DNA from 4 places in the Microbulbifer sp. YPW1 genome. Region 2 is predicted to be linked to each of the others. Evidence: predicted binding sites of a transcription regulator. Region 2 holds the regulator's gene; each other region holds the start of a gene.
What was found. The regulator sigma-54, encoded in region 2, starts transcription at its own class of promoters, with help from an activator protein. The targets are predictions, from matches to a motif close to TGGCACANNNNTTGCNNT.
Positions count from the first base shown of each region.

Region 1: the regulator sigma-54 is predicted to act here: its motif matches at 6,265-6,282, upstream of HUW35_RS10710 (formate/nitrite transporter family protein).
Region 3: the regulator sigma-54 is predicted to act here: its motif matches at 1,345-1,362, upstream of nirB (nitrite reductase large subunit NirB).
Region 4: the regulator sigma-54 is predicted to act here: its motif matches at 6,497-6,514, upstream of HUW35_RS02440 (NarK family nitrate/nitrite MFS transporter).

Region 1 covers NZ_CP055157.1:2,608,701-2,616,822, forward strand. The annotation lists gene HUW35_RS10685 (transglutaminase family protein) at 87-653, shown strand; gene yghU (glutathione-dependent disulfide-bond oxidoreductase) at 724-1,599, shown strand; gene HUW35_RS10695 (NAD-dependent protein deacetylase) at 1,797-2,684, opposite strand; gene cynS (cyanase) at 2,815-3,264, opposite strand; gene HUW35_RS10705 (bifunctional protein-serine/threonine kinase/phosphatase) at 3,312-5,051, opposite strand; gene HUW35_RS10710 (formate/nitrite transporter family protein) at 5,179-6,027, opposite strand; gene HUW35_RS10715 (nitrate- and nitrite sensing domain-containing protein) at 6,527-7,882, shown strand; gene HUW35_RS10720 (hypothetical protein) at 7,887-8,122, opposite strand, start outside; gene HUW35_RS10725 (hypothetical protein) at 8,098-8,122, opposite strand, start outside.
Region 2 covers NZ_CP055157.1:264,939-273,060, reverse strand. The annotation lists gene mgtE (magnesium transporter) at 1-800, opposite strand, end outside; gene HUW35_RS01265 (HPr family phosphocarrier protein) at 876-1,145, opposite strand; gene rapZ (RNase adapter RapZ) at 1,176-2,036, opposite strand; gene ptsN (PTS IIA-like nitrogen regulatory protein PtsN) at 2,144-2,605, opposite strand; gene hpf (ribosome hibernation-promoting factor, HPF/YfiA family) at 2,660-2,950, opposite strand; gene HUW35_RS01245 (RNA polymerase factor sigma-54) at 3,119-4,594, opposite strand; gene lptB (LPS export ABC transporter ATP-binding protein) at 4,828-5,553, opposite strand; gene lptA (lipopolysaccharide transport periplasmic protein LptA) at 5,626-6,177, opposite strand; gene lptC (LPS export ABC transporter periplasmic protein LptC) at 6,164-6,727, opposite strand; gene HUW35_RS01225 (KdsC family phosphatase) at 6,822-7,382, opposite strand; gene HUW35_RS01220 (KpsF/GutQ family sugar-phosphate isomerase) at 7,462-8,122, opposite strand, start outside.
Region 3 covers NZ_CP055157.1:577,418-585,539, forward strand. The annotation lists gene HUW35_RS02445 (bifunctional protein-serine/threonine kinase/phosphatase) at 1-1,207, shown strand, start outside; gene nirB (nitrite reductase large subunit NirB) at 1,536-4,064, shown strand; gene nirD (nitrite reductase small subunit NirD) at 4,326-4,682, shown strand; gene HUW35_RS02460 (nitrate reductase) at 4,717-7,428, shown strand; gene glp (gephyrin-like molybdotransferase Glp) at 7,698-8,122, shown strand, end outside.
Region 4 covers NZ_CP055157.1:568,438-576,559, forward strand. The annotation lists gene HUW35_RS02410 (Re/Si-specific NAD(P)(+) transhydrogenase subunit alpha) at 1-853, opposite strand, end outside; gene modA (molybdate ABC transporter substrate-binding protein) at 1,496-2,332, opposite strand; gene HUW35_RS02420 (molybdenum cofactor guanylyltransferase) at 2,408-3,031, opposite strand; gene HUW35_RS02425 (alginate export family protein) at 3,401-4,567, shown strand; gene HUW35_RS02430 (ANTAR domain-containing response regulator) at 4,573-5,163, shown strand; gene HUW35_RS02435 (CmpA/NrtA family ABC transporter substrate-binding protein) at 5,212-6,282, shown strand; gene HUW35_RS02440 (NarK family nitrate/nitrite MFS transporter) at 6,777-8,122, shown strand, end outside.

The DNA of each region.
Region 1 (8,122 bases), 2.2 Mb from region 2:
CCTATGTGAAGACCTCAATCGTCTGTTCATGACACTTTTGCTGTAGGCGACTCTTGCTTTTTAAGACCGACCATTAAAGACCGACCATGAAAGAATTCCTGGAATCCTCCGCCATCATCGACTGGGAGCACCCAGACATACTGGATATCGCCAGCGAGCTCACCTGTCTGTCTGGCGCCCGCTTCGGTACCGCCAGAAACTGCTTCAATTTCGTGCGTGATGAAATCCGCCACAGCGGGGACTTCGAGCTGAACCCGGTAACCTGCCGCGCCTCTGACGTATTGCGTGAGGGCACTGGCTTCTGTTTTGCCAAAAGCCATCTGCTGGCGGCGTTACTGCGCGCCAACGGCATTCCCGCCGGGCTCTGCTACCAGCGGCTTCTGCTGGATGAAGCACAGGGAAAGTATGGCCTGCACGGGCTGAACGCGATCTATCTCGAAGCTTACGGCTGGTTCCGGGTGGATGCGCGCGGCAACAAGCGCGGCGTGACCGCAGAATTCATCCCGCCCCAGGAGAGTCTCGCCTATACCCCATCCGCCGAGGGTGAGCGCGATCTGCTGGACATCTACAGCGAGCCCCTGCCCCAGGTGCTGGCAGTGTTACAGGAGCAGCAGACTTATTGCGGGGTGATCGAGCACCTGCCGGACGTTTGATATCCCGGCCCGGGGCGTTACTCTTGTCGACCAAATTGTCGATCCAATTTTCATTGAGACAGGAGTCAGTATGTCGGACGTGTATACCCCGCCCAAAGTGTGGCAATGGGATTCCGAAAGCGGCGGGCAATTCGCAAACATCAACCGCCCCATCGCCGGTGCCACCCACGACAAGGCCTTGCCCGTGGGCAAGCACCCGATGCAGCTCTACTCCCTGGCCACGCCCAACGGCGTCAAAGCCGCCATCATGCTTGAAGAGCTACTGGCGCTGGGACACGAAGGAGCCGAGTACGACGCTCACCTGATTCGTATCACCGAAGGCGACCAGTTCAGCAGTGGATTTGTCGACATCAATCCCAACTCCAAAATCCCCGCCCTGGTCGATCACAGCACCACACCACCGATCCGGGTATTTGAATCCGGTTCCATCCTGCTGTACCTGGCAGAAAAATTCGGCGCCTTCCTGCCCCACACACCAGAGCAGCGCACGGAAACCCTCAACTGGCTGTTCTGGCAGATGGGTGCCGCGCCATTTCTCGGCGGCGGCTTCGGCCATTTTTACGCCTATGCCCCGGAAAAATACGAATACCCGATCAACCGTTACACCATGGAAGTGAAGCGACAGCTGGATGTACTTGACCGCCAGCTGGCGGAGCATCCGTTTATCGCAGGCAAGGAATATACCATCGCGGATATGGCCATCTGGCCCTGGTACGGAGCAGTAATCAACAACGAAGCCTACGACGCCGCGGAGTTTCTCCAGGCGCACACCTACAAAAACGTCAACCGCTGGGTAAAAGAAATCGGCGAACGGCCCGCCGTGCAGCGCGGAAAAATGGTCAATCGCACCTGGGGTGAGCCATCTGAGCAATTGCATGAGCGGCACAATGCCAGTGATTTTGAAAATCGTACGCAGGATAAACTCGAAGATTCAGGTGAGAAATAATCCGAGTGCAGTGAAGGCTACATTGGTCTGAACTGAAGAAAAAGCTGTGGGTGAAAGGTTTCAAAACTGTCGGAAACAGGGATGTTTCCGACAGAGCGTACAGGGACGTATTTACAGCGGTTTTGAAACCTTTCACCCGCGGCTTTTTCGCTCCGCGGCTAGCTGCGAAGTGAAGGTGGAAAAGCCGATGACTCTGACTACAGGTGATCCAAAGTCGCGGCTAAAGTTTTTCCAATCCCCGCACTCAATTTCAAATCGAGTAAATCATCCGCCCGGGTGCGTCCCAGGTTCAGAGCTGCGATAGGCTTGCCCCATTCCTTCGCGTAGCGACAGAAACGAAAGCCGGAATACACCATCAGGGAAGAGCCCACTACCAGCAACGCATCACTGTTCTGTAGGGCATCCAGTGCCTGCTGCACCCGCAGCTTCGGTACATTGTCCCCGAAAAAAACCACATCCGGCTTGAGAATGCCGCGACAGTCCGGGCAGTCTGCCACCTGAAAACTGCTGAAGTCCACCTCCAGATCCGCGTCTCCATCCGGGGCGGAGTCCGCCGTATAGTGCCTGAATGCCGGGTTCAGATCGTAGCTGCGCTCGTGCACCGCCTGCCGGTTCTCGCGAAATGTACAATCCATACAGCGGATTTCATCCGCGCGGCCATGCAGGTCCACCACATTGCGACTGCCCGCCCGCTGGTGCAGACGATCCACATTCTGCGTTACCAGTAACTCGATATGCCCGCGTCGCTCCAGCTCTGCCAGGTGGTAGTGCGCCGGATTCGGCTGTGAATTGCGGATCAACGGCCAGCCGATCAGCGCGCGTCCCCAGTAGCGCTGGCGGGTGGCCTCACAGGCCATAAAATCCCGGTGATCCACCGGCGGCTTGCGCTTCCATTCCCCTTTACTATCGCGGTAATCCGGAATACCGGAATCGGTACTCACGCCCGCACCGGTGAGCACCATCAGTCGCGGGTAGCGCTGGATAAACGCCGCCAGTTGCGCGGCTGCAGCGTCAACAGAACTAGCTTCACCGACATCTTGACGGAGCGCATCGTTGATAGGGGAAGAAAGGGGACGCAAACTCATATACACGGGCCTCAGGTCTGGACCACTATTGTAATCGAGTCTGACACAAACAGGTTGCAGGGGCGTGACGCTGACGCGCGGGGCGCCAGCGTCTGTTTGTCGCCGCCGGGGTGAAGGAAGAGCGTGCGAGTCAGTAGGTCTTGTACGGCAGGAACTTGCCCGACATCACCATATTCACCCGGTCTCCCTTGGGGTCTTCCTCACGCTGGATATCCATGGAGAAATCGATGGCGCTCATGATCCCATCACCGAATTCTTCGTGAATCAGCTCCTTGATGGTAGTGCCATATACGTTGACCAGCTCGTACAGGCGGTAAATCAGCGGATCCGTGGGAACCGCTGTGGGCAGCGAGCCCTTGTAAGGGGCAATCTGCAACCAGGCGATGGCCTCATCACTGAGGTCAAACAGTTCGCCCACAATGGCAGCCTGCTGTTTGGTGAGCGTCATCTGCCCGAGGCAGGCGGCCGTGGTCCACTCTTTGGACTGTCCCACGGCGTCTGCCACCTGTCCCCATTTCAGGTCCTTGCGCACCTTGGCGGAGAGAATCATGGCGGTAACTTGCTCGCGATTGCTGATCATGGAATGGCTCCTGTGTGTTTTCGAGGTTGTCGGTGAAATTTACTGGCTCAGGTAGTGCTGGAAATCAGGCTCAGCAAGTAAAAAATTATCAGTAGCAGAACACCGCTTACCGACTGCCAGAAGCGCACCGGATAGCGCTCGATCAACGGCGGGCGGGTAGTGTTCAGATATTCCGGGTTGGGGTGGCGGAGTTCGTAGGCAAATTCCGACAGCGCCTCGTGCCGGCGCAACGGGTTCGGCTGCAGTGCTTTTCTCAGCGTGGCATCGATCCATGTGGGAATCTCACGGGTTTCACTCAGCACGCTGCGATAGCGCAGGCGGTGCTGTGCAGCCACCGTGGTGCACCGGGCCACCTGCGTTCCGTAGGGAAATTCCGCGGAGAGCAGGTGATAGGTGAGTACCGCCAGGGAAAAAAGATCCGAGCGCGGGCTGCCCATATCGCCGAGAAAATATTCCGGGGCACTGTACAGCGCGGTACCGAGAATCAACTGGCCATTTTCGGCGGCGCCGTCTGCATAGCTTTCCGCAATCCCCGCTACCCTGGCAGAGCCCAGGTCGATCAGCGTGACGGTACCCGCACTGCTGATCATGATGTTTTCCGGGCGCAGGTCCTGGTGCAGGATTTCCGCCCGGTGCAGGGCCTGCAGTCCGCGCGCGATCTGCTCGACAATATTGCGTACCGTTTCCAGATTCGGGCTGGGGTTGTCTGTCATCCACTGTCGCAGGGTCTGGCCCTGCACCAGTTCCATTGCGGTGTAAACGAAGTTGCGCTGGCGGCGGTTACTTGCGGCGCGCACCACATGGGCACTGTTGACCCGCCGCGCGATCCACTCCTCCATCAACAGCCGTTGCAGGTAGGCCGGATCATCGGAAAGATCGATGGACGGGGTCTTCAGGATCACCGGTGTGCCGCTGTTCTGGTCGCTGGCCAGGTAGACATGACTGCGACTGCTGGCGTGGATCTCGCGCTCGATGATGTAGCCGTCAAACTGGTCGCCGGCTTTCAGTAGCGGAGGCAGTGGCAGCGCGCCCGCCTGATCCATCAGCTCCGGCCTTGGTTCCGGGAGTGTGTCCACGCGCACCAGCTGCACGGTGAGATTATCGTCACTGCCATTCGCCAGTGCGGCAGCCACCAGGGTTTTCGCGGCGCTGTCGAGGCAGCTGTCCTGTTGTTCCAGATATTCGATCAGGTCCTTGTGGGAGAGCGCTTCGTGCACGCCATCGGTGGTGAACAGGAACAGGTCACCGGTTTCCAGTGGCAGGCGCCGGTAGTCCACATCCACCTGCTGCTCCGCACCCAGGGCGCGGCTCAGGTAACTGGTTTGTTCGCCAACCCACTGGCGATGGTCGTGGGTAAGCTGTTCGAGAGAACCCCGGCGAAAGCGGTAGATCCGCGAGTCGCCAAGGTGGAAAAGATGCGCTTCAGCGCCTTTGAAGATGGCAGCACTGAAGGTGCACACGTAGCCCTTGTCCCTGTCGTAGCGGAAAGGACTCTGGCGGGTTTGTTGGTACAACCACGCATTGGTGGCCATGAGTACCTGTTGCGCGGCGATCTGCACGCTCCAGCCGTCGGAAGTACAGTAGTAGTCGTCGAGAAAGCTCTTGACCGCGGTCTCGCTGGCAACGCCACTGACGCTGCTGCTACTGATTCCATCGGCGATGGCGAATGCCGCACCCTTGAGGCCCAGGTGTGGCTCCGATGGTAGTCGCGCACCACAGCGGTCCTGGTTTTCGGCTTTTACGCCGGCACTGGAGTGTTGACCGACCGCAAGGGAAATTGTGTTCATAGATTTATTCGAGATCCGCAGTGATCGCTACCTGGAAGGACTAGTGCTGAGTACGCTTCCGGGAGTCGGTCCCCTCGCGCACCACGCGGGGTTTTCGCGCGAGGGGGCAGCGATACGGAAGCCGATATCAGGCCATGGCTTCTTTGCCAGGCTTTGCGGTTGCGGTGGTCAGCTGACGCTTGGGCGCAGTTTTGTAGTGGGTGCTGTAAAGGGTCAGGCCAGTGAACGCGAGGCCACCCACCAGGTTGCCCAGCGCGGTGGGGATCTCGTTCCAGATAAAGTAATCCAGTACGGAAAAATCACCGCCCATCAACATCGCGGTGGGGAACAGGAACATGTTCACCACGGAATGCTCGAAGGCCATAAAGAAGAACAGCATGATGGGCATCCACATGGCCAGAACTTTACCGCTCACGTGGGTGGAAATCATGGCTCCCACTACGCCCATGGATACCATCCAGTTACACAGCATGCCGCGCAGGAAAATGGTGAACCAGCCAGCGGCACCGTATTCCGCGTAACCCAGGGTACGCGCTTCACCAATGGAGGAAAGCTTGGCGCCAACGGCCCCCGGCTCGGTGTTGAAGCCCATGGTAAACACAAACGCCATGATGACAGCCACGGTCAACGCGCCGGCAAAGTTGCCCAGGAAAACCAGGCCCCAGTTGCGCAGAATCCCCTGAATGGTCACCCCCGGACGCCGGTCGAGCCAGGCGAGTGGTGTAAGAACAAACACACCCGTAAGCAGGTCAAAGCCCATCAGGTAAAGCATGCAGAAACCGACAGGGAACAGTATTGCCCCGATTAAGAAGACACCGGTTTGCACGGCGACGGTAACTGCGAACACTGCCGCCAGGGCGAGAATGGCACCGGCCATGTAAGCGCGCACCAGGGTGTCGCGGGTGGACATGTAGATTTTGGATTCCCCCGCATCGACCATTTTGGTCACAAATTCATTGGGAACGAGATAAGCCATAGTTATCACCTTGTTGAAGTTTGAGGACCGGTTGTCCATCTGTGCTGAACGTAGGTGCGTGTACAGGGTGAATGTGTTCGCACCGAAAATTCTGGGCACAAAAAAAAAGGCGCCCACACAGACCTGCCGAAGCCGGAAAGTGATGGACGCCTTTATCCAGTGTGTTCTGTTTGTCGCGGGCGCGATGCCCAGCGGGATCGTGCTTACCCCCTGCACAAGATCCCCGCACCAGAGATAAAAGCAATCTCGGTGCCAACTTTTTCCTGCCCTATGAATTCGCGGGAAATTGCGGATATGGCACTAATTCCTAATTTATTGGCGCAAGAAAATGCTTGTCTAGCGCGTCTTTGCCCATTTTTGGTGCGCGATTCCCGTCGGTGGGCACAGTGAGTATTGGGGCTCGGGAATTGGAATGAAATTTTTCGGAGCATGCCCCCGGCACTGGAATATTTATTGCTGCACTAGTGATATCCATCATTCTTCGCCGGAATATGCCGTCATGCCCAATCACAGTGAAGATGCAGAGAAATTCCTGCTGGCCGCCAAGCGTTCAGAGATTCAGGCGCTGGAGCGGCTGACGGGCAGTTGCGAACTGGTGACTACGGTTTCCGACCTGGTACACCAGCTGCAGCGCGAGCGGGGTATCAGCAATATCTACCTGGTTTCCGCGGGCTTTCGTTTCTCTTCCCTGCGTGCTGAGCAGATGCAAGCCTGCAGCGCCAGTGCCGACACCTTTCGGCAGTTGCTGCACGACCAGTACCTGCAGGAAGGCAAATGCAATAATCCCCGGGATATGCGTCTGCTGAACAGCATCGCCTATTCCCTGCATGGGCTTGACGAGCTGGCGGAGCTGCGCAGGCATATTGATGCGTTTGAGGTCAGTGCGCTGGAATCCACTGATGCATTTTGCCGGTTGATTGCCGGGTTATTGTCGGTGGTATTTGAGGCGGCGGACGTGGCGGATGACCCGGAAGTAACGCGTCTGTTAGTGGCGCTGTTCAACTTTATGCAGGCCAAGGAATTTTCTGGTCAGGAGCGCGCCTGGGGTGCCATCGGTTTTGCCAGTAGCCACTTCGATGAACGTTTGCACGAGCGTTTGGTGCACTTGCAGGACTGCCAGCGGCGCAGCCTGGAAATCTTTCTGGAATTTGCCGGCGACACCGAACGGGCCCGCTGGCAGGCCATTGAAGACAGTGACGAGACCCGCGACCTGAACCGGTTGCGCAGGGTGATTGCTGGCTTGAAAAATGGTGAGCCGATTGCCTCGGAGGTGAGCGAAGTCTGGTACCAGCTCGCCACCGCGCGGATTGATTCCATGCACCGGCTGGAAGATACCATGGCCGCGCGCCTGTTGAAGGTCAGTCGAAAACGGGTGGCGGACGCGCAATCGGAGCTGGGACACCACTATGCCCAGCTGCAAAAATTGAAATCCACCGACTGGAGCCGGCTGCCGGCTCTCGCGGTATTGTTTGATCCCGAAGTTCCGGGGCTCTATGGGCGGGCGTCTACCGCTGGAGTGCCGCCCCTGCATGGCCAGCACCTGGCCCACTCCCTTTACGACCTGATTCGGTCCCAAGTCGCGCATATCCATCGGGTCAGCGAGGAGCTTGAAGAAACCCGCCGCGCACTCACCGAGCGCAAGCTGGTTGAACGCGCCAAAGGCGTCTTGATGCGCAGTCTGCGACTCAACGAAGACGAAGCCTATCGCACCATGCAGCAACGGGCGATGGAAATGAATCTGAAGCTCGCAGAGGTTGCGGCGAAGATCATCGAGATTGGTAACCGGCGCGGGTCACTGGACTACAGGGGAAAAAATCCGCGGCCTGAAGGAGCCACACGCGGTGGCCCCGGCTAACACATCAAAATGCCCGCAGGGTGAGATACCAGTTGAAGAGGGTGTGGGGTGCAGGCGTATTGAAGAAGCGCTGCAGGATGAATCCGCTGGCGAAGGCTACGCCCATTGCCACCGGCAGGGGAATTCGTCTTGTCTGTACCAGCGCCTGGGCCCGCTGCTGTTGCAGCAGGCTGAGCGCACTGCGTCGCTGCAATGCCATATCCTGGCGACAGGTTTCAATCTGCCTGTTTAAAGAGCGCA
Region 2 (8,122 bases):
GAGTGGTCGGCATCTTCGCGGATCACGTCCACCACGTCATCAATGGTGATACGACCCAGCAGGCGCTTGTGTTCGTCCACCACAGGTGCGGTAATCCAGTCGTACTTGGCGAACAGCTGGGCGACTTCGTCGTCCGGCATCTGTGCGGGTATCGGCTCCACGTCGGTGATCATCACCTCGCGCACGGTGACCGAGGGATCGGTTGTGAGCAACTTGGTGAGAGGCAGCAGGCCGATAAAACGACCCTGCCGGTTAACCACAAAGAGGTTATCGGTGGACTCGGGTAGTTGTTCGTGACGTCGCAGATAGCGCAGCACCACGTCCAAATGCAAATTGGGGCGGACGGACACGATGTCCGTGTCCATCAGGCCGCCGGCGGTTTCCTCATCGTAGGCCAGTACGCTTTCCACCCGCTGGCGGTCGTGCTCGCTCATGGCGGAGAGCACTTCCCCCATCACCCGCTCGGGTAACTGCTGCAGAATGTCGGCGACATCGTCCGCGTCCAGTCCCTCCATGATGGCCACCATTTCTTCGGTGTCCATAGTGGCGAGAATCTGGCTCTGCACGTCGTCGGTGAGCTCCTGCAGGACCTCACCTTCTACTTCTCTGTCGATCAGCTCCCACAGAACCCGGCGAATACGCGGAGGAGAACTTTCCAGCAGTTGCGCAATGCTCTGAGGGGACAGGGAGTGCAGCATGCGCTGAACTTCGCGCCCGGTGCCGCTATCCAGCGCGGCATACAGCTCGCCGAGCTGATTCTGGGCGCGGAATTTGAAGTCGGCATTGACGGGTTTGGGCACAGAGTTACCTGCTGTCTGCGAGCATTTTCAGGGGCGGTATTATACCGGTTGAGCGGCGTAGAGTGGCTACTGCTCCTATTCCCCTTCGCCGAACCGGTCGTTGATCAGGGCGCAGATAGTCTCGTGTGCGAGATCTTCGTCGCGGCCGCAAATCTCCAGTTCCAGTTCCACGCCCTTGCCTGCGGCCAGAAGCATCAACGCCATCACACTCTTGCCATCGACGGCCTTGCCCTGGCAGTGCACTTTGACTTCGGAAGAGAAGCGCGCGCTGGTTTGGGCAAACTTGCTGGCGGCGCGGGCGTGTAGCCCGAGCTTGTTGATGATGGTGATGCGGCTTTTTTGCATGGACGGTTTTCTTCCGGGGAGCGGGGCTCGTTACTTCTGTTGTTCGCGGTGGCGAATCTGGATGTTCTCAAACTGGCTGGCAAAGGTTTTGGCCAGCTGTTCCACCATATACACGGAGCGATGGCGGCCGCCGGTACAGCCGATGGAGACCGAGGTGTAGCTGCGGTTGCTCTGTTGATAGGAGGGCAGCCAGCGCTCCAGAAAATTTGTGATATCTCGCTGCATGTCCTCGGTTTCCTGGTGTGAACGCAGGAATTCCGCCACCTCCGGGTCCTGACCGGTTTTATTGCGCAACTCGGCGACCCAGTAGGGATTAGGCAGGCAGCGCAGGTCGAAAACGAGGTCTGCATCCACTGGCACACCGTGCTTGAAGCCGAAGGATTGGAACAGGATGGCCATGCCGGGGGAGTCTTTACCCACAACGCGGGATTTCACCTGATCGCGCAGCTGGTGCAGGCTGAGGCTGCTGGTGTCGATGACCAGGTCGGCCATGGCGGCCAGGGGCGCGAGCAACTCCTTCTCGTGGTTCAGCGCTTCGAGCAAATGGGTGCGACTGTCGCTCAGTGGGTGTTTGCGGCGGGTCTCGCTAAAGCGCTGTACCAGTACTGGTGAGCGCGCATCCAGATAGATGACGTCGCAGTCGATTCCACTCTCGCGCAAATCGTTGATGACCTTGGGCGCCTGGCGTACGTCGTGCCATAAATTGCGCGCATCGATGCCGAGTGCCAGCTGGGTATTTTCTTGGGGGGGGTGTTCCGCTACCCGGCGGATCAGTTCCGGCAGCAGGCTCGCGGGGAGGTTGTCGATGCAGTTGAAGCCCACATCTTCCAGCAGTTGCAGAGCGGAACTTTTACCGGAGCCGGAGCGACCGCTGATTATGACCAGGCGCATGGAACAAGCACTCCTTGCTGATTCCGGGCGCTTTGCTGCGCGACCGGAATGGCTAACTTGGGCTGGTCATCCGGCAGCAGGAAGTTGCCGGATGTGTGCGTTGGCTATTATGCCGCGGCGGCACTGTTGATTGCCAGTGCGTACAGCTCGTCACTGGTGCTGGCTTCGCGCAGTTTTTCGCGCACCCGGCTGTCACTGAACAGCGCTGCGATCTCCGCCAGGGTCTCCAGGTGCTCCTGCTCCGAGTTCTCCGGTACCAGCAGGGCAAACAGGAGATCGACAGGCTGGCGGTCGATGGCGTCAAAGTCTACGGCAGGGGAGGTCGTGCACAGCACGCCAATGGGCTTTTCACAGCCGGGCAGGCGGCAGTGTGGGATGGCGACACCCTCGCCAATACCGGTGGAGCCAAGGCGCTCCCGGGCTACCAGCTGGTTGAAAACAGTATCGGAGTCCAGATCGGGGTATTGTTCTGAGATCGCCTGGGCGATGTTGAGTAACAGCTTTTTCTTGCTACTCCCCGCCAGGTGGCAAAGGCTCAGGCGGGGAGAGAGTAGTGCTTCCAATGTCATAACTTACTGATGATCTAGCGGTACAGGCCAGCCGGTAACCTGATGGTGTTACGACTAGCGGTGACTGCGTAACTTTTCTTTGTGTTTCAGCAGCTGCCGGTCGAGTTTGTCGGCGAGAGAATCAATCGCCGCGTACATATCTTCCGATTCCGAATCTGCAAATACATCCTTGCCATTCACGTGAACCCGCGCTTCGGCTTTCTGGATGAGTTTGTCGACGGAAAGTATGACCTGTGTATTGGTGATCAGGTCGTGGTGGCGGGAGAGCTTGTCCAGTTTGGTCAGGCAGTAATCGCGAATGGCCGGAGTTACGTCAACATGATGGCCACTGATATTGATCTGCATGGATTTCTCCTCATCGGGTGCAACACAATCTGGCAGCACCCCCGCACAGGGCGGCAACCCTACTAGGAAGTGCGCCAGAATGGAAGGATACACTCAATGTCAGTGCATTGGTTGCGCAGAAAATGATCGCCGGAGGGTTGCAGCGCCCCTGTTTTGTGACCCTGGTGGCTAGACCAGTCGTTTCCGCTCGCTGGAGGAGGGGATTCCCATGGATTCGCGGTATTTTGCCACGGTGCGCCGGGCCACTTTGATCCCCTGCGAATCCAGCTCCTGAGTGATCTTGTTGTCCGACAGGGGCTTGCGTGGCTGCTCGGCGTCGATCAGCTTGCGGATCAGTGCGCGGATGGCCGTAGATGAGGCGTCCTCGCCGGAGTCGGTGCTGACATGGCTGGAGAAGAAGTATTTGAGCTCGAACACACCGCGGGGGGTGAGCATGTATTTCTGGGTGGTCACCCGGGAAATGGTGGATTCGTGCATGCCGATGGTTTCGGCAATATTTGCCAGTACCATGGGTTTCATGGCCTCCGGTCCCAGCTCGAAAAACCCCTGCTGCTTTTCCACGATACAGCTGGCGACCTTGAGCAGGGTCTCATGGCGGCTCTGCAGGCTCTTCAGGAACCAGCGCGCTTCCTGCAAGTTGTCGCGCAGGTAGTTGTTCTCGCTGGAGTTGTCCGCGCGTTTGATTAGCGATGCATAGGCGTCGTTGATGCGCAGCTTGGGGGTTGTCTCCGGGTTGAGCTCCACCACCCAGCGCTGCTGTTTGCGGCTCACAATGACATCCGGGACCACATACTGGGGTTCTTCACCGCCAAAAGCTTCGCCGGGGTAGGGGGTGAGGGTCTGTATCAGACGCATAACCTCGCCCAGCTGGGCCTCACTGAGACGGGTTCTGCGGCTCAACTGGCGAAAGTCCCGTTTCCCCAGCAGGTCCAGGTGCTGGTCCACCACAATCAGTGCCTGGGGCAACCACGGTGTTTCGGCCGGTTGCTGGCGCAGCTGCAGTAGCAGGCTCTCGCGCAGATCGCGGGCGCCGCAGCCCACCGGCTCAAACTGCTGGATGGTCTTCAGGACCGCGAGGACCTCGTCGATTTCGACTTCGAGGGCCTCGGCCATTTCGTCCAGGTCTGAATCCAGGAAACCGTTGGGAGCAATGGCGTCGATCAGTGACTCGCCGATAAGCTTGTCGCCCTCGGTCAGTGGTGTGAGGTTGAGCTGCCACAGCAGGTGATCCTGCAGGCTCTCGGACACCGCGTTGCGCTGTTCGAAGGCGAAGTCGTCCCCTTCGCCGCCGGTGTAGCTGCCGCCGGTATAAATGTCGTCCCAGCGGGTATCCACCGGCAGGTCATCTGGGATCTCGCTGTTCCAGTCGCCATCGGCAGTAGAGTCGTTCTTGGCCTCGCGGGCGCTCTCGCGCTCGGCGGCTTCGCGCTCCTGTCCTTCGGAGCTTGCGGGGGTGTTTTGATCCTGGTGTGTCTCGCCGGCGTGCTCGTCAAAGTCCGATTCCAGCAGCGGATTGCTGTCGAGCGCCGACTGGATTTCCTGTTGCAGGTCCAGGGTCGACAGCTGCAGCAGGCGAATGGCCTGTTGCAGCTGGGGCGTCATCGTCAGCTGGGTACCGAGTTTTAACTGGAGTGACTGCTTCATAAAGGGGTATGCCGGCAGAATTATCTGGCGTTAGTGCGCTGAACAGAATCTGTATCTGTTACGGCGGCGTAAAGCTCATTTCCTGCAGACTACCCCGGGGCAAATCGGAACACAAGAGGCAGGTTAAGCAATAAGTGTGCCGAAACGACATTTGCCCTTGGTTGCGCCCGTATTATTTGTGATGGCCGTCTAGGGTTGCGGGAGATCTAGCAGATGGATCCCCCGGCTTTTGCTCAAATGGTGAACTCGTGTCCCAGATAGACGTCTTTTACCTGCTTGTTCGCAGCGACGTCTTTGGGGTTGCCTGAGGCGATAATATGCCCTTCGCTGACGATGTAGGCGGTCTCGCAGATATCCAGGGTCTCGCGCACATTGTGATCGGTGATCAATACACCGATGCCGCGATCTCTCAGGTGGCGGATGATCTGCTGGATGTCGTTGACCGAGATGGGGTCAACTCCGGCAAAAGGCTCGTCGAGCAGGACGAAGGCGGGGTTGGTAGCCAGGGCGCGCGCAATCTCAACGCGACGGCGCTCGCCGCCGGACAGGGCCATGCCCAGGCTGTCGCGGATGTGGGTGATATGGAATTCTTCCAGTAGTGCTTCCAGCTGCTCCTGGCGCTGGCTGCGGTTCAGGTCCTTGCGCGTCTCGAGGATGGCGAGGATGTTGTCTGCCACTGACAGGCGACGAAATACCGATGCCTCCTGGGGCAGGTAACCGATTCCCTTGCGTGCACGGCCATGCATCGAATAGCCAGTAATGTCTTCACTGTCGATCAGTACCTGCCCGGCATCGGCCTGGACCAGGCCGGCGATCATATAGAAACAGGTGGTCTTGCCGGCACCATTGGGGCCGAGCAGGCCAACTACCTGGCCGCTGGATACGCTCACGGAAACGTCCTGAACGACTTTGCGTTTCTTGTACTGTTTGGCGAGATGTAACGCTTGGAGCGTCGGCATGTTGCAATCCGGTATCTGAAGGGCTGCTGCGGGCAGCCACTTGTTAAATATTGAGTGTCGGGCAGGGGGCGCTTACTGGTCGTTTTGTGCCGGTTTGGATTCCGGTTTCCAGATCATCTCTACGCGCTTCTGCTCTGATTGTCCCTGAGCCTGCATCTGTTCGCTATTGAGGTCGTAGTCGATGCGCTCGGCGGACAGGGTGTTGCCATCGCGATCGACAAACGCTTCCCCGGTAAGTTGCAGGGCGTCGCTGCTCACCAGGAACTCGATACGTTTGGCGCGCGCTTTGACCGGGGTGGTACTTTCCTCGACCTGTTGCTGGAAGTGCGCCGGCTTGCCGGTGGCAACCACCTTGTTGATTTCACCCTTGGTGTTGCCGTGGACCTCCACGCGGTCGGCGCGAATCTGCAGGGAACCCTGACTGATGACCACGTTGCCGCTGTACACCGAGAGGTTTTTGCTGCGATTGGCTTCCAGTTTGTCAGCGGAAACCTTGACCGGCTGTTCCCGGTCATTGGGGAGGGCCAGGGTGTTGGCGGCGAACAGCAGCGTGGCGAGGAATGTAGCGCCGGCTGCACGGAAGATGCTGCGCGCCGGTCGGCGGGTCGAGTCATTGGGCTTCATAGCTGCTTTCCACGTCAGACAGGATTTCTACTTTGTCTTTTTTCAGGTCGGCGCGCAGGCCTTTGCCTGTGGTGCGATTTGGACCGTCGGTAATGGTAACGCGTTTATCCGTTTCGGCGAATTCTTCACGCGGCTTGATCGTAATACTGGGGGTGCGCAGGGTAATGCCTGGTTCCGGTAGTTCCCGGATCGAGACGTCCCCGCGCAGCACCACTTTCTGGCCGTTGTTGTAGGCGACCCCAGAGCGGGACTCCGTGCGCCAGCGGGAATCCTCGCCTTGATAGAACATCATGCGCGGCTCGGTGAGGTCCGCGCGGTCGCGGCGCGCGAACTGGAAAAAGGTCACGCGCTCGGCGTCCACTTCATAGGCGAGCGTACCCGCAGCGCTGAAGTGGCGCGTCCGGGCATCCCGGATGATGAGGTCCGCAGCCTTGTTGTGTTCCTGCTGGGTGGGGCGCTTGCCCATCAGCTGCTCAGGTGGGCTTTCGGTAAACCACAGCCCAAGTGAGATAAGGGTGACAACAATGACCAGGGGGAGCCAGGTGCGCATTCGGTTTTGGTTTCCTTGAGTGGGCAGCCAATCTCAGGTGGCCGCTCTTTTAGTCTTCGCAGCGGTCTGTTGGTTCAGGTGATGGCGCGACAGATTACCTTTCACCGTGGGCGAGGTAAGGTGCCAGTGCCGCGTTGAAGGTGTCCTGAGCGTGCATGATCCGGTCGCACACTTCGCGTACGGCACCCAGGCCGCCGCTGCGTTCGGTGACAAACAGTGCGCGTTCGAGTACCGGTGGAGCGGCATTGGGGACCGCGATCGGGCAGCCTACCCGGGTCATCAGTTGCAGGTCCGGATAGTCGTCTCCCATGTAGGCGATGTGCTGCATATCGTAGGGCTCGTTGGCGAACAGCTCCAGAAACGCCGTGTATTTGTCTTCCCGGCCCTGGATCAGGCGGGTAATCCCCAGGTCGTGTGCGCGCTTTTCCACCAGGGAGCTGCGGCGGCCAGTAATGATTGCCACGGCGACGCCGGATTGCTGCAGCATCTTGATGCCATGACCATCCAGTGTATGGAAGGTTTTCAGCTCGTTTCCATGGTTGTCGAAATACAGCCGGCCGTCGGTAAGCACTCCGTCCACGTCGAGGATCAAGTGGCGCACCCGGCTCAGTTTGTCGCGGATGTCCTGTTCTGTGTGCGGTTGCAGCTGGTTCACGGGGATTCTCTTCTATCTATATAACTATTGTTTCAGGCGGGTATCTGTGCGCCCGGATACCGGGCTTGCGAGAACCGGATCAGATGACTCCAGCGCGCAAAATATCGTGCATATGCAGGAGTCCGATGGGGTGGTGTTCGGGGTCCTCGACGACCAGTGCTGTAATCTTGTTGTCTTCCATGATGCGCAGCGCTTCTGCGGCGAGGGTGTGGGCGCTGACGGTTTTGGGGCGGCGGCTCATTACCTGGTCCATGGTGGCACTATCCAGCTCCTGCTTCTGGTCGATCACCCGGCGCAGGTCACCGTCGGTGAATACGCCCAGCAGGCAGCCATTGCTATCGACTACGGTTGTCATGCCAAAGCCCTTGCTGGTCATCTCCAGCAGCGCGGTGGAAAGCGGCGTTTCCGGCGCTACTTGGGGCAATTCATCACCGGCGTGCATGACATCCTCCACCTTAAGCAGCAGCTGGCGACCCAGCGCACCTCCCGGGTGGGAAAATGCAAAGTCCTCGGCGGTAAAACCGCGCGCTTCCAGCAGCGCTACCGCGAGGGCGTCACCCATTACCAGGGTGACCGTGGTTGAGGATGTGGGTGCCAGGTTGAGCGGGCAGGCCTCGGTGTCTACGGCGATGTCGAGGTTCACATCGGCGGATTGCGCGAGTGGTGAGTCCGGCTTGCCGGTCATGCTGATCATGGGGATGCCGAGGCGCTTGAGCAGGGGCAGCAGGGTGAGCACCTCT
Region 3 (8,122 bases), 310 kb from region 2:
GCATATCGAGGTGGATTACCGGCGGGAGCCATTACAGGCGGGCGATCTGTTCTGTGTGACGACCGATGGAATTCACGATTTCCTGCCGCAGGCGCAGTTTGCGGAGATTCTTTCCACCCATGAAATGCAGGCGGCGCAGCCGCTTATTGCCGCGGCGCTGGATAATGGCAGCGCGGATAATCTGAGTCTGGCGCTGTGCCAGGTGAATGCGCTGGAGTCCCAGGGCACTGATGACCTGATGCTGGCCACTGGCGATCTGCCCTTCCCTCCTCCCCTGCAGCCCGGCAACAAGATCGAGGGGTACGAGGTACTACAGGAGTTGCACTCGAGCAGTCGCAGTTATCTGTATCTGGTTCGGGATATGGAATCCCAGGAGCTGCGCGCGCTCAAGGCACCTTCGGAAAACTACTCTGACGACCCGGCCTATATAGAGCGTTTTATTGCGGAGGAATGGACCGGGCGCAGGCTGGAGCATCCGGCGGTGGTCAAGGTGTTTCCGCCGCGCAAGGACCGCAAGTTTCTCTACCACATCATGGAATATGTGGACGGCCAGAACCTGCGTCAGTGGATGCAGCTGAATCCAGAGCCGCCACTGGATCAGGTGCGCAATCTGGTACAGCAGCTGGTGAGCGCGTTGCGCCGTCTGCAGCGGCTGGAGATTGTGCACGGTGACCTCAAGCCAGAAAACATCATGGTGGATAGTGATGGGCGGCTGAAGCTGATCGATCTCGGCGGCGCAAATGCGGCGGGCCTGCAGGAGCTGCTTCGTTATCAGGATAGCGCACCGCCGGGAAGCAAAAATTATTGCGCACCGGAATACTTTATGGGGGACGCGGCCAGTCATCGTTCCGATATTTTTTCCCTCGGGGTGATCGCCTATGAGCTGCTGACCGGTCACTATCCTTATAAGGAACGCTTTGGCAGCAGTCACTACCACCTGAAAAGCTACGCCAACATGCGTTACCGCAGCGCACAGCAGCACCGGGATGATCTGCCGGATTGGATCGACGGTGCCCTGCGTCGCGCCTGCGCACCGGATCCGAAAAACCGCTATCCGGCGTTGTCGGAGTTCGTGCACGATCTCAGCACACCGAATAGCAGGTTCATCAATCGTGAAAAGCCGCCGCTGATGGAACGCAACCCCCTGCTGTTCTGGCAGGTAGTGGCCGCACTGGCGATCCTGTCGCACCTTTTGTACTTCCTTTAACCGCCCAGCTGCGCCCACGTGCCAACTTGGGGCGCAAACTCTAAATCCGCACCAATTTGTCGCACCCAATTCCGAAAAATATTTAATAGCCCGCACAAACCCTGAGGTTTCCCTGTGTCTGGCACTCTTCCGCAAGTTGGCACAGAGATTGAATGTTATTTGGCACAATCCGAAATTCTTTTAGCAAGGCAACGGCGCCTGACACTCTTCGACAGAAGAGGGGACGCCCGTGCAGCCTTCCGCTATCCCGGCCCACCCCGCTTTCCTTCTGTCGCGATTGTCAGGAACCAGTACCTGGTACCAGACTTAGTTAAATACGGCAGAGATCATGGTTAAGCAAAAAATCGTCGTCATCGGCAACGGCATGGTGGGTCACCACTTCCTCGAGCAACTGGCAAACCGTCCCGAACGGGAAATGTTCGACGTGCTGGTATTCTGTGCCGAACCCCGCCCCGCTTACGACCGGGTTCACCTCTCTGAATACTTCGGCGGCCGCACCGCAGACGACCTGGCCATGGGCAAGGTTGAGCAGTACCGCGAGTGGGGCTACGACCTGCGCCTGAACGATGCCGCCGTCAGCATCGACCGCGAGGCCAAGGTAATCACTTCTGCGAGCGGTGCCTCCGAATCTTACGATCAATTGGTTCTCGCCACTGGTTCCTATCCGTTTGTTCCGCCGATCCCCGGCCACGAACACGACAAGTGCTTTGTTTACCGCACCCTGGAAGATCTGGACAAAATCCAGGCCGCAGCCAAAAACGGCAAGGTGGGTGTTGTGGTCGGCGGTGGCCTGCTGGGTCTGGAAGCAGCCAACGCTCTGAAGCAGCTGGGTCTGGAAGCCCACGTGATCGAGTTTGCGCCGGGCCTTATGTCGGTACAGCTGGACGAAGGCGGTTCAAAACTGTTGCGCGAAAAAATTGAAGAGCTGGGCGTGACTGTGCACACCAGCACCGCCACCGAACTGATCGAAGAAGTGGACGGTGGTCGTCTCCGGATGAACTTCAAAGGCGACAAATCCCTGGACACCGACCTGATCGTGTTCTCCGCCGGTATCCGCCCGGAAGACAAGCTGGCCAACTCCGCCGGCATCGAGCTGGGCGAGCGCGGCGGCATCGTGATCGACAACCACTGCCGTACTTCCGACAAGAATATCTTCGCCATCGGCGAGTGCGCCCTGTTCGACAACCGTATTTTCGGTCTGGTTGCCCCGGGTTACACCATGGCGCGTACCGCGGTATCCCTGCTATGCGGTGAAGCCGCGGAGTTCAACGGCGCCGACATGAGCACCAAGTTGAAGCTGCTGGGTGTGGATGTCGGTTCCATCGGCGATGCCCACGGCCGCGCGGAAGGTTCTGCGGCAATCACTTTTGTGGATGAGCAAACCGGCGTCTACAAGCGCATGATCACCGACAGCGAAGGCAAGAAACTGCGCGGTGCGGTGCTGGTGGGTGATACCGAAGATTACGACACCCTGCTGCAATACCACCTGAACGATATGGATCTGCCGGAGCACCCGGAACAATTGATCCTGCCTTCCCTGGACGGCGCGGCGCCGGCACTCGGCGCAGATGCACTGCCGGCTACTGCCACCATCTGTTCCTGCCACAACGTGAGCAAGGGCGACATTGTCGGTGCGGTGCAGGGCGGCTGCTGTTCACTGGGCGATGTAAAAGATGCGACCAAGGCATCTACCGGTTGTGGCGGCTGTGCGGCACTGCTGAAAAATGTGGTGGATACGGAGCTGGCGGCGCTGGGCGTAGAGGTCAACAACGACCTGTGCCCGCACTTCCCTTACACCCGCCAGGAAATTTTCCACATGGTGCAGGTGGAGGAGATCAAAACCTTCGATGAGCTGCTGCACAAACACGGTTCCGGCAAGGGCTGCGAGATCTGTAAACCCACCGCGGCATCCATTTTTGCTTCCCTGTGGAATGAACATATCCACGAGAAGCCGCACGTTGGCCTGCAGGATACCAACGATACCTTTATGGCAAATATGCAGAAAAACGGTACCTACTCTGTGGTGCCGCGTATTGCCGGCGGTGAGATCACGCCTGAAAAACTGATTGTGCTCGGTGAGGTGGCGAAGAAATACGACCTGTATACCAAGATCACCGGCGGCCAGCGTATCGATCTGTTCGGGGCGCGCCTGGAGGAGCTGCCGGAGATCTGGCGCGAGCTAACCGATGCGGGCTTCGAGACAGGCCACGCTTACGGCAAGTCCCTGCGTACCGTTAAGTCCTGTGTGGGCAGTACCTGGTGTCGCTTCGGGGTGCAGGACAGTGTGGGCATGGCCCTGACGGTGGAGAACCGCTACAAGGGTTTGCGTTCGCCGCACAAGATCAAGATGGCGGTTTCCGGTTGTACGCGGGAGTGTGCGGAGGCCCAGAGTAAAGATATCGGGGTGATTGCCACGGAGAACGGCTGGAACCTGTATGTATGCGGTAACGGCGGTATGCGTCCGCGTCATGCGGATCTGTTTGCGACGGATCTGAATGATGTGACGCTGATTAAATATATCGACCGGGTGTTGATGTTCTATGTGCGCACGGCGGACAAGTTACAGCGTACTTCGGTGTGGCTGGAGAACCTGGAAGGCGGCCTGGATTATCTGCGTGAGGTGGTGATCGAGGACAAGCTGGGTATCTGTGAGGAGCTTGAGCGCCAGATGGGCAATGTGGTTGGCACTTACCAATGTGAATGGAAAACCGCGATCAACGATCCGGAGATGCTGAAGCGCTTCCGCCAGTTTGTAAACACCGACGAAAAAGACGAGAAGATCGTGTTCGTGGAAGAGCGCAAGCAGCGCCGCCCGGCCACCCAGGACGAAATCGTCAGGATTGCAGAGCCGGCTTAAGTACTTTTTAAGCCCGGTGGCGGTAGAGCACCGGGCGGGAGGTTTCAGGACCGCTGTGAACCCATCCCTGGGCGCTGCGGCGCAAACATCCTGTTTGCGACGCTCCTGAAACCTCCCGCACGGCGCTCCACCTTCATAACGAACTATATGCTTTTACAACATCAGTTCGGTCAGAGCAGAAACCCAGCTCCCCGGAACTGGAAAAGAAAGATTTAAGAATTTCACCACCATATTCTTTCCATAACCATGTGGAGAACCAGAATGAGCGAAGTTGCCATAACCCGCGCCGAATGGCTGCAAGTCTGCAAGCGATCAGATCTTGTAGCAAATTCCGGAGTGTGCGCTCTTGTGGGCGATCGTCAGATTGCCCTGTTTTTTTTACCCGACCAGGAACCCCAGCTGTACGCCATCGATAACTGGGATCCTATTGCCAACGCCGGTGTGATCGGTCGCGGCATTGTGGCGGAAATTGACGGTGAGCTGACCGTGGCTTCGCCGCTGTACAAGCAGCATTACCGCCTCACCGATGGTCAGTGTCTGGAGGAGGAGGACATCAAGCTGGATTCCTTCCCGGTCGCGTTTGAAGGCGACGATGTGCTGATCCAGGTCGATCAGTAAGCCCGATTGAATTTACAAAAGTAAGCAGTGAAAGATGGCTTTAACAGAACTGTTCTCGGCGCGTAAGTCCTGCACTACCTGCCCTTACTGTGGTGTGGGCTGCGGGGTTGCTGCGACGCTGGAGTCGCAGCCCGCTGGTGGCGAGAGTGGCGAGGCGGTGATTCGTATTCAGGGAGATGAACAGCATCCCGCGAACAAGGGCAAGCTGTGTGTCAAAGGGTCCTCCCTGGCCGATACCCTGGGTAACCACGGACGTCTGTTAAAGCCGCGCCTGCACGGTGAGGACTGTGACTGGGACACGGCGCTGGATTATGCGGCGTCGCGTTTTCGGGAAACGATCGAGGAGCACGGGCCGGATTCGGTGGCGTTTTATCTTTCCGGGCAGTTGCTGACGGAGGACTATTACGTTGCCAACAAGCTGATGAAGGGTTTTATCGGCTCCGGCAATGTGGATACCAATTCCCGCCTGTGCATGTCCTCTGCAGTGGCTGCCTACAAGCGCGCGTTGGGTGCAGATGCGGTGCCGTGTAATTACGAGGACCTGGACGAGGCGGAGCTGGTGGTGTTGATCGGTTCCAACGCCGCCTGGACCCATCCGATTCTGTTTCAGCGTATGCAGGCCGCAGAAGCCAAGCTGGTAGTGGTGGACCCCCGCGGCAGTGCTACCAGTGAAATGGCGGATATGCACCTGGCGATTACACCCGGGAGTGATGCTGCGCTGTTTAACGGGCTGCTACATTACCTGACCGAATTCGGTGCGCTGGATCAGGCGTTTATCGACAACCATACGGAAAACTTTACCGACACTCTGTATGCAGCGGCGGAGTGGACGCCGGAAAAGGTGGCAGAATACTGCAGCGTGGAGCTGGATCAGCTACTGGCATTCTATGAGCTGTTCCGCGGCACGGAAAAAACCGTGAGCTTTTATTCACAGGGCGTCAACCAGTCCAGTACCGGCACCGACAAGAACAATTCCATTATCAACTGTCACCTGGCCACCGGACGTATCGGCAAGCCGGGCTGTGGCCCCTTCTCTATCACCGGCCAGCCCAATGCCATGGGCGGGCGCGAGGTAGGCGGCCTGGCAAATATGCTCGCCGCGCATATGGATTTTACCGAGGAAAACATCGACCGTGTGGGCCGTTTCTGGAACGCCAGCAACATGGCCCAGGGTCCCGGGCTCAAGGCGGTAGAGCTGTTCGATGCGGTGGACAGCGGCCAGGTCAAAGCGGTGTGGATCATGGCCACCAATCCGGCGGTGAGTATGCCGGATGCGCGCAAGGTGGCCGCGGCACTGAAAAAATGCCCTACGGTGATTGTGTCCGACTGTGTGGCGGATACCGATACCGCGCGCTGTGCCGACCTGTTATTGCCGGCAACCACATGGGCCGAGAAAACCGGCACCGTCACCAATTCCGAGCGCCGAATTTCCCGTCAGAAAGGTTTCCTGCCGAAACCGGGTGAAGCGCGACACGACTGGGAGATTGTGTGCGATGTGGCAAAGCGCCTCGGCTACGGCGAGGCTTTCGACTATCGTGGCCCGGCAGATATTTTCCGCGAGCACGCCGCCCTCTCCGGTTTCGAGAACAATCGCGAGCAGGCGCGGCGCGCCTTTGATATTTCCGCACTGGCGAATATCAGCGATCAGGAATACGACTTTTTCACTCCGGTACAGTGGCCGGTCAACGCTGCCAACCCCGATGGCACGGTACGCCTGTTTGCCGATGGCGATTTCTATACCCCCAGCGGCCGCGCGCGCTTCGTGGCCGTGAGCCCGCAGTGCCCGAAACAGGAAACCCGCGACGAATACCCGCTGGTATTGAACAGTGGCCGTCTGCGCGACCAGTGGCACACCATGACCCGCACCGGACGCGCGCGCAAACTGCTCGACCACAGCGAGGCGCCTGAGGTACACGTGCACCCGGACGAAGCGCAGAAATTTGGTATAGAGGACGCACAGCTGGTGCGTGTGGAAAGTGAAAAAGGCCAGTTTTTCGGTCGCGCCCGCGTTACCGCCAGCCAGAAACCCGGGCAGCTGTTTGCCCCGATCCACTGGAGCGACAGCCTCGCCCATAACGCCACCGTCAGCGCCCTGGCGCTTCCGTTTACCGACCCCGTTTCCGGCCAGCCGGAGCTGAAGCAGTTCGCGGTGAATATCGCTCCGCTCGATGCCCACAGCTACGCCTGCCTGCTACTGCGCACGCAGACCGCGGATGAATTCCACGGCCGTCTGCAGGCCGGCGACAGGCTGCTGCGGGAAACCATCCTGCACTGGTACCGGGTACCGGTGGAAGGCGGTTACCGGTTCGAGCTGGCACTCAGCCGGCAGCCGGACTGGCAGGCGATTGCCGACCACCTGTTTGCCCTGCACGGTAAACAGGTGAATCGCCAGCGGCTGCAGCTTCCCAGTGGCGAACGCTGGTTGCTGTACAGCGAGCAGATGGAGCTGCTGGTATTCACCACCTCCGACTGGCAGACATTGCCCGACCGCAAAATCCTGGAAGACGCCCTGCAAAACCCCCTGCCGGAAATGCCCGCGCAACTCTTGCAGAACGTTCCCGCCGGCGCGCAGATGGTATGTACTTGCCTGCAGGTTTCGCGCAAGGAAATCGAGGCAGCCATTGCAGACGGCGCGGCCAGTGTGGATGAATTGGGAGAACTACTGGGTTGCGGTACCAACTGTGGTTCCTGCAAACCAGAGATCTCTGCGTTGCTGAATACAAATCTTGCGGTGGCTGTTGGTTAACACTGCAGACAATGTTTCCGCCGCTGCACTGCCTGCTTAGCCTCAACCTGGCCTTGTGGCGGTACCGCTACCGGGTAGCCCCTTCCGAGACACGCCGTAAACCCATCCCTGGGGGCTCTTCTAAAACATCCCTGTTTTAGAAGGTCTCGAAAGGGGCTACCCGGTATCGCCACCTTACCCCAAAGAGTTATGCCACCATCAGGACTTGGCAAATGCTTCTCTTCACAGCTATCTTCCCGAACAAGAAATGGCGAAACAAGGGAATAAACATGTCGGACACCTGTGCAGAAAATGGCCTGCGATCCGTAGAAGCTGCCAAGCAGATACTGGTCGACAGCATCAACCCAATTACAGCGACCGAAACCATTCCTCTGGGCCAGGCCACCGGCCGTGTTCTCGCCGAACCGGTGCTGGCGGCACTCGACCTTCCCCCCTGCGATAATTCCGCCATGGATGGTTACGCCCTCTGCGGTGAGCACGATAGCTACACCGTCATCGGCAAGAGCCTCGCCGGCCACCCTTTTGCTGGCGCCCTGTCATCAGGCCAGGCCACCCGCATCACCACCGGCGCCGCGGTACCGGAAGGCGCGGACAGGGTCCAGATGCAGGAAAACTGCACACTGGATGGCGACCAGCTCAGCATGAATCGCCCCGCCAGGCCCGGCGAGAATATTCGCCGTCGGGGTGAGGATGT
Region 4 (8,122 bases), 300 kb from region 2:
CCACCACCACGGAACCGTCGGCCATGGTTTCCACCATGTCCGCCAGCCACAGCTTCGGCGCCGGCTTGCCGGGGATCAGTGCAGTGGTGATGACAATGTCCACTTCCTTGGCCTGCTCGCGGAACAGGGCCATCTCGGCGTCGATAAACTCTTTCGACATCTGCTTGGCGTAGCCGCCAGTGCCGGAGCCATCCTCTTCGATCTCCACGGTGAGGAATTCCGCCCCCATGGACTCCACCTGCTCGCGCACTTCCGGGCGGGTGTCGAAGGCGCGCACGATGGCACCCATGCTTTTCGCGGTACCGATGGCGGACAGGCCCGCAACACCGGCGCCGATGACCAGCACCTTGGCCGGTGGGATCTTGCCCGCGGCAGTGATCTGGCCGGTAAAGAAACGGCCAAACTCGTGGGCCGCCTCGATCACCGCGCGGTAGCCGGCGATGTTGGCCATGGAGCTCAACGCATCCATTTTCTGTGCGCGGGAAATTCGCGGAATGGATTCCACGGCCAGCGCGTTGATGTTTTTGTCCGCCAGCTTCTTCAGCAGCGCTTCATTCTGCGCCGGCTTGAGGAAGGCCACCAGGGTGGCACCGCTGGGGATCAGGTCCAGCTCCGTGTCATTGGGTTGCTGTACTTTCAGTACGATGCCCGCCTGGCTCAGGCAGTCTGCTGCGTTGGCACACAGCTTGGCCCCGGCCTGCTCGTATTCCGTATCGGGGAAGCTGGCTGCTTCACCGGCCCCCTGTTCGATGACAACATCAAAGCCCAGCGCCTGTAAGCGCTTTACGCTGGCTGGCGATGCCGCGACCCGCGCCTCGCCCGGCGCGGTCTCCTTTGGTATGGCAATAATCACCGTTTGTGCTCCCGTTTTAAAAAATTGTCATTGTTATAAAAGTTTATAAAGCTCTGAAAATGAGCCGACCCGATTTTCCGGGTCAATTATGTACCGCTGACATTTAATCCCGATTAACACATCCCGTCATCAGGATTATCTGATTTTGGCGTGAAAGCGGTCCTCTCCGGAAAAAACAATTTTTCCCGGAAAACTAAATCCGTTTCGGCAGGACGATGAATTAAAGAGAATAAATTAGGCCAACGGAAATAGAGGATTCTTATTACTCGTTTAGCGTATTTTTATTAAAAATGCCGAAAATCGGTTAAAAAACAGTAGATTAAGTTACACGAGTAACGAAAAACCGCAGCCTGGACATGACTTTAGTGACATTTCGTCAAATTTAGCAGCGGATGAGAGCAGACTGTCCGAATGGAAAAATTATCGAAAAAATATCCGTACAGGTTCATATAAAAGAATATTTAATTAACTATTCCAAACTGTTTCTATTTAATCGTGAAAATAATAACGCTTTGATATGGGAATAATTCAGCATTGGAATAGGTAACAATTAAAACCATTTATGGTTATTCATTAAATTGGAATTACTTGAAACTTTTTCTATTGAAACTGGTTGATTAGCGTACGGCTTTTCTCCCGATTTTACCGAGTGCCAGCAGACGAATCTTCTGCTGCCAGAAAACCCAGTTCGGCCAGTTGCTGCTGCACCTCGTCCGAACGCAGATATTGCAGCAGCCGGATGGCCAGGGCGCGCTCACGGGTGCTGCGCAAAATAACCATCTGCTGGTGGATCGGCGGATAGAAGTGCGCGGGAATCCGCATGAACTGCCCGCGGCTGCCGGTGGCCAGGGCCTGCCCGAAGGGGATCAGCCCCATATCGCCCTGCCCCTGGTACAACAGGATCTTGGCGTGACCCGCGTGCCCCGCATAAATCACCCGCCCGCGCATGCGCGGCCACAGGCGCAGCTTCTTGAGCATTTTTACCGCGGCATCGCCGTCCGGAGCCAGTTGCGGGTCCGCCACCACCACTTTGTGCTTGCCGCGCCCCAGCAGCAGAATCAACTGCCGCGGAGTGAGCGCAGTGTCGGTGCGCGCGAGCTTTGCGCTGAGGGTGGAAAAACCGGAGGATTTATCGGTGGAAATTTCGCGGCTGACCCAAAGGGCCAGCTGGCCGCGGGCATAGGTCTGGCGGCTTGCGGGTACCGTCAGCCCGGCCTTTTCCAGCAGCACCGGGCGCGCCGTATCGGCGGAGAGAAACAGGTCGAAGGGTTCGCCGGCGCGGATCTGTCCATACAGCAGGCCGCTGGCACCGGCGGTTACGCGCAGCCTGCAGTTGCAATCGGCCTCGAACCCCTCGCGCAATACCTCTACCGCCGGATGGAAACTCGCGTCCACCGCCAGTTTGAGTTCCGGGGGCTGGCGCAGGCCGCAGCCGCCGAGCAGCAACAGCAGAGCGCACATCATTAACCGCGTTGCCATGGACAAATACCTCCCTGTCCCGGAACCCTGATTCGTAGCCCCCAGCGCCCCCGCCTTGTGAGAAGAGGCTATCCCCTAGCGCGCCAGGCGCTGAAAGTCCTCCGGCCGGTTGACGTTCAAATGCCAGTCCCCTGCGGGTACCGGCAACTGCATACAGCCGACATAGCCATACAGCGCGCGTATGGAGGCGATGGCATTACCCTGGGCTGCGGCGTCGAGATACCGCCTGCAGCGGTCGTCCAGCGGCAGCCAGCAGGGCAGGTAAAAGTCCCCGAAACACACCGCCTGCTCCACCGCCTGCCCGGCGGCACACAATTGTTGCAGCAGCGCGGGGCTCAGTAGCGGCATATCCACCGGGATCACCAGCAGGGCGTCACAGGGAATTTCCCACGCCTGCAGGTGTGCCGCCACAGCCTGCAGGCCACCCAGCGGCCCCGCTGTCGGGTACCGGTCCGCCACGCCCCCGGGGCGGGTGCCGCTGACCAGCGTGGCCAGTCGCTCGACACCTTGCGGCAGGGTAAAAGTCTCCAGTACCTCTTTGGCCTGCTCCAACAGAGTGTGCCCATTGGATAATTTTAGCAGTGCCTTGTCTTTTCCCATGCGACTGGACAACCCGCCAGCCAGTACCACCGGGCAGACACGCTTGCCCACCGCTTGCCGACTGCCCTGCCCGCTGGAGAATTCAGAGTTCACGGTCATCTGATTTACATCTTTCCTGTACAACCCGGGGCGCGCCCAGGGCACACCCGCAGCAAATTAGCCGCGCCAATTTTCGCACCATTACGACGCATGATTACACCAGCTCGCACCTGAAGTGTGCGGTCCGGCGCCACACAGTGCACCACTTTTACTGGCGCGGCCACAGTTTTACCAGTCTCAGCTAGATTGGAATCAATTGGTACGAGTTTTGATTGTATAAATGCCACTGGCAAAGAAGCCCGGCAACACAATCAGTGTCGCCGGGCTTTTTTTATGCCCATGGAAAGTATCCGGGAGAATGTCATGCCTTCAAGCTCCAAAAGAGCACTGCATACTACTGTACACACTTTATCCGCTAGCGCAGTTCTCATGTGTACGGCCCCCTGCCTCGTGTTTGCCGATGACAATGTGGTACAGAACGCCGGGGATATGATCCGCGAAAGCACCTTCAACCTGAATTTCCGCCCGCGCTATGAACACGTGCGCGATGTGGCCTTCCCCCACCACGCCACCGCGGGCACCCTGCGCAGCCGCGCCACCTGGACCAGCGGCCGTTGGGACGGCTGGGAGTTTCTGCTGGAAGGCGACAATGTCACCTATATCAGCAGCGAAAAATTCAACAATACCGAAAACGGCAAAACCCGGTACCCGGTGATCGCCGATCCGGACTATAGCGAAATGAATCGCGCCCAGGTCAGCTATGCGCTGGAACAGGGAAAATTCACCGTGGGCCGCCAGCGCATCAACTACGACGACCAGCGCTTTATCGGCGGGGTGGCCTGGCGCCAGAACGAACAGACTTACGACGCATTCCGCGCCGAGTGGGGCTTTAACGACAGGCTGTCCCTCGATTACACCTATTCGTGGAACGTGAACCGAATCTTCGGCCCTGACGGCGCCGACGGTAATATCGGTGGGCCGGTCAATGCACTGGACGTCGATTACAAGATCCGCCCCAACCAGACCCTGAAGGGATTTATCTACAGCCTCGACTTCCACGAGCAGGAACAGCTCGCCAGTGCCACCGTTGGCCTGGAGTGGGCGGTGGATTGTGACACCTTCCGCTGGCACCTGCGCGCCGCCACCCAGAGTGATATCGGCCGCAATCCCTACGATTACCGGGCGGAGTATTACAACGCAGAATTCGGTACCAAGCCGGTACAAAAGTACAAGTTAACCGGTGTTGTGGGAACGGAGTGGCTGACGGGCGATGACCAGTGGGCCTTCCAGACGCCGCTGGCCACCCTGCACAAATTTCAGGGCTTTGCCGACAAGTTCCTGACCACGCCGGTAGACGGCATCCGCGATTACTACGCTGGCGGCTCAGTCGTTGTCTCTGGCATCAAGATTGCAGCGAAGGTACATAAATTCTATAGCGATCGCGACAGCCAGGAGTACGGCAACGAACTCGACCTGGTAGCGACCTATTCCATAACAAAAAATATCGGCCTGCTCGCCAAATATGCCACGTACGACGCTGACGATTTCAGCAGCGATACGGACAAATTCTGGCTGCAGTTCGAACTGAAGTTCTAAGAGCGATGACGACGACACCCATTAGTATTCTGCTGGTCGACGACCAGCCAGAGCGCGCCGCTATGGTGGGCGAGCAGCTGACCGCTGCCGGCTACAAGCTGCTTGCGCAACTCTCCAGTGCCGAGGGCCTGCTGTTTCAGGTAGAGCGACACCGGCCGGATATCGTACTGATCGATATCGAATCCCCCGACCGCGACATTCTCGAGAGCCTCTCGGTCATCAACCAGCACAACCCCACACCCGTAGCGATGTTTTCCGCCCGCGGCGGCGCCGAGTTCATCACCAGTGCGGTGGAGGCCGGGGTCAGCGCCTATATGGCAGAGGGGCTATCCGCAGAGCGGGTCGCGCCGGCCATCGAAATTGCCATGGCCCAGTTCCGCAGTTACCAGCACCTGCGCCAGTCCCTGCAACGCACCCAGCAGCAGCTGGATGAGCGCAAGATTATCGAACGCGCCAAGGGCCTGCTGATGGCGCGCAAGAACATCAGCGAACAGGCGGCACACCAGACACTTCGCACCCTGGCCATGAACAGCAACTCCACCATGCGCAACGTGGCGGAGCAGATAGTCGCGCACCTGCAGACACCGACAAAATAACGTGCGGCCCGCGCCAATTAATAAATGAAAGAATTCGAGAGTAAAACCGTGAGCAGCCTGCAAGCAGAAAAGCCCAACCTGAAACTCCTGTACCTGCGCCTGACCGACAGCGCGCCCCTGATCATCGCCCACGAATTGGGCTTCTTCGAGCGCTACGGCCTGCGGGTCGAGCTACAGCGGGAAACCTCCTGGGCCACCCTGCGCGACAAGCTGATCGGCGGTGCCGCCGATGCCGCATCCATTCTCGCCCCCATGCCGCTGACCCTGGAGCAGACCCTGCCCCACTGTGACGAACAACTGCTCAGCGGGCTGATCCTGAGCTGTAACGGCAACGCCATTACCCTGTCGCACTCTCTGTACGAAACCCTCGGCAATCACCCCGAGGGCACCGGCGCCGCACTCAAGGCCCACCTGGACAAGCGCGACGCGGACGCCAAACCGTTGACCTTCGCCAGCGTGTACCCCTTCGCCAGCCACACCCTGCAGCTGCGCCACTGGCTGTCCAGCGCCGGTATCAACCCCGATAGCGATGTGCGTATCGTGGTACTGCCGCCGGAGCAGATGGTGGATCACCTGCGTCGCGGGGATATCGATGGTTTCTGTGTGGGGGAACCCTGGAACACGCTGGCGGTACAGGAAGAGATCGGTGTCATCGCTACACCGAGCAACGCGCTGATGCCCACCATGCCGGAAAAGGTGCTGGCGGTGACCCGCAGCTGGCACGAGGCCAACCCGGCAACCCACCTGGCACTGCGCGCCGCCTTGCTGGAAGCCTGCGCCTGGCTATGCGACCGCAGCCAGCGCCGGGATGCCGTGGCCATTCTCGCGCGCCCGGAATATCTGGATCTGCCCGCGGCCACCATCGCCGCTTCCCTGGATGACGAACTGGTGGCACCGGGTGGACAGACACCGAGTAAAAACCCCGGCTGGCACGTGTTCGCCAACCCCACCACGGAACACGGCCGACCCACCGAAAAGAAGGCCCGCGAACTGCTCGCACTGTGCAACGAAATTGCGCCAACCGATGATAATAGCGCGGAGCTGTTCCGCTCGGACCTGTATCAGCAGACCCTGGATTTTATCCGTCACAAAACGCCGCATCAGACCCGTACCGTTTAATGTTCCCCGGTCGGGCACAGCACCGCTGCCCGACCGGAGTGCACCAGCCTACACCTCGGCACACAGGAAAACCCCAAAACAGGGCAGCAGTGGGGGGCTGGCGCACCAATTGGTGCGCTACCACAGCCCCCGATGTCGCCGATTTCACCCTCAATACCATTACGCCCCAATAATTACCGGGTCTACGCACCAGCTTCTCCCTTGTGCCCAGATATGGCACAGAACTTGAATAATAAATAGGGAGACCGCCACGAGTATTGCGCGGCACCAAAAAACGAAATAGCGGACAACGAAGTCCACCGGCAACAGCCCAGCTGTGCCCGTGGGCTTTTTTTATGCCCGCATGGCAGGTGGCTGATGAGAGAGAGTTAACAAAGCGAGTATCAGAAACCGCGTTCAACTCCCCGCTGTTAAGCCTGTTGGAGATGGGACTCCCGATGTGGGAAGTGCCCTTTTCTTTCAGGCCAGAAATTCATAACTAACGGGATAAGTCCATGTCCAGTAATTCAATAAATCTGTTTTCCTTCACGGGAAAGATCCGGGTGCTGCATCTGACCTGGATTGCTTTCTTTATTACCTTCTTTGCCTGGTTCAACCATGCGCCGCTGCTGATGGCCATTGCCGACAGCCTGTCGCTGACCTCTGAGCAGGTAAAAACCCTGTTGATCCTGAACGTGGCGCTGACCATTCCGGCGCGGGTCATCATTGGCATGCTGACGGACAAGTACGGTCCGCGTCTGACTTACTCCCTGCTGCTGGCGATCGGCAGTATTCCCTGTTTTATCTTCGCGCTGGCAGACAGCTTTATGGCGGCCGCCATTGGCCGTTTCCTGCTGGGATTTATCGGTGCGGGCTTTGTCATCGGTATCCGCATGGTATCCGAGTGGTTCCCGGCGAAGCAGCTGGGTACCGCGGAGGGGATTTACGGTGGCTGGGGCAACTTCGGTTCCGCCGCTGGCGCCATGACCCTGCCGACCATCGCACTGCTGTTCGGTGGTGAGGACGGCTGGCGCTACGCGATCGGTATCACCGGTGTGATTGCGCTGGTATACAGTGTGATTTACTACCGCTCGGTAACCGATACGCCGAAGGGCGGCACTTACTTCAAGCCGAAAAAAATCGGCGGTATGGAAGTTTCCAGTCCTTCTGACTTTGTGCTGTTGTTGATCATGAAGCTGCCGATGTACGCGGCGCTGGCACTGCTGGCCTGGAAGCTTTCCCCGAGCGGTGTGGGCATGCTGGCGCAGCCGGTGGCTATCGCGATTTATGTTTCACTTGTTGCACTCTACGCTTTCGATGCGAAAAAGTGTTACGACATCAATAAAGATGTCTTTGTGAAGCTGCCGGAGCCGATGCACCGCTACAAGTTCAAGCAGGTTGCGGTGCTGAACATTCTCTACTTTGCCACTTTCGGTTCTGAGCTGGCGGTAATTTCGATGCTGCCGCTGTTTTTCTCGGAGACGTTTACGCTGGATCCGGTGAAGGCGGGTCTGCTGGCTTCCGCTTATGCATTTATGAACCTGATGTCCCGTCCGGCGGGCGGTCTGATCAGTGACCGTTTTGGGCGCAAGAGTACGCTGCTGATTCTGACGGCGGGCCTGGCGATTGGTTACCTGACCATGAGCATGATCAATTCGGAGTGGCCGTTGTATCTGGCGGTGGCTGCGGCGATGGCCTGTTCTTTCTTCGTGCAGTCTGGTGAGGGGGCGGTGTTTGCGGTGGTGCCGCTGATCAAGCGTCGCCTGACCGGGCAGATTGCGGGGATGACCGGTGCTTACGGTAATGTGGGTGCGGTGTTTTACCTGACTATTCTGAGCATGGTTTCTTACGAGACCTTCTT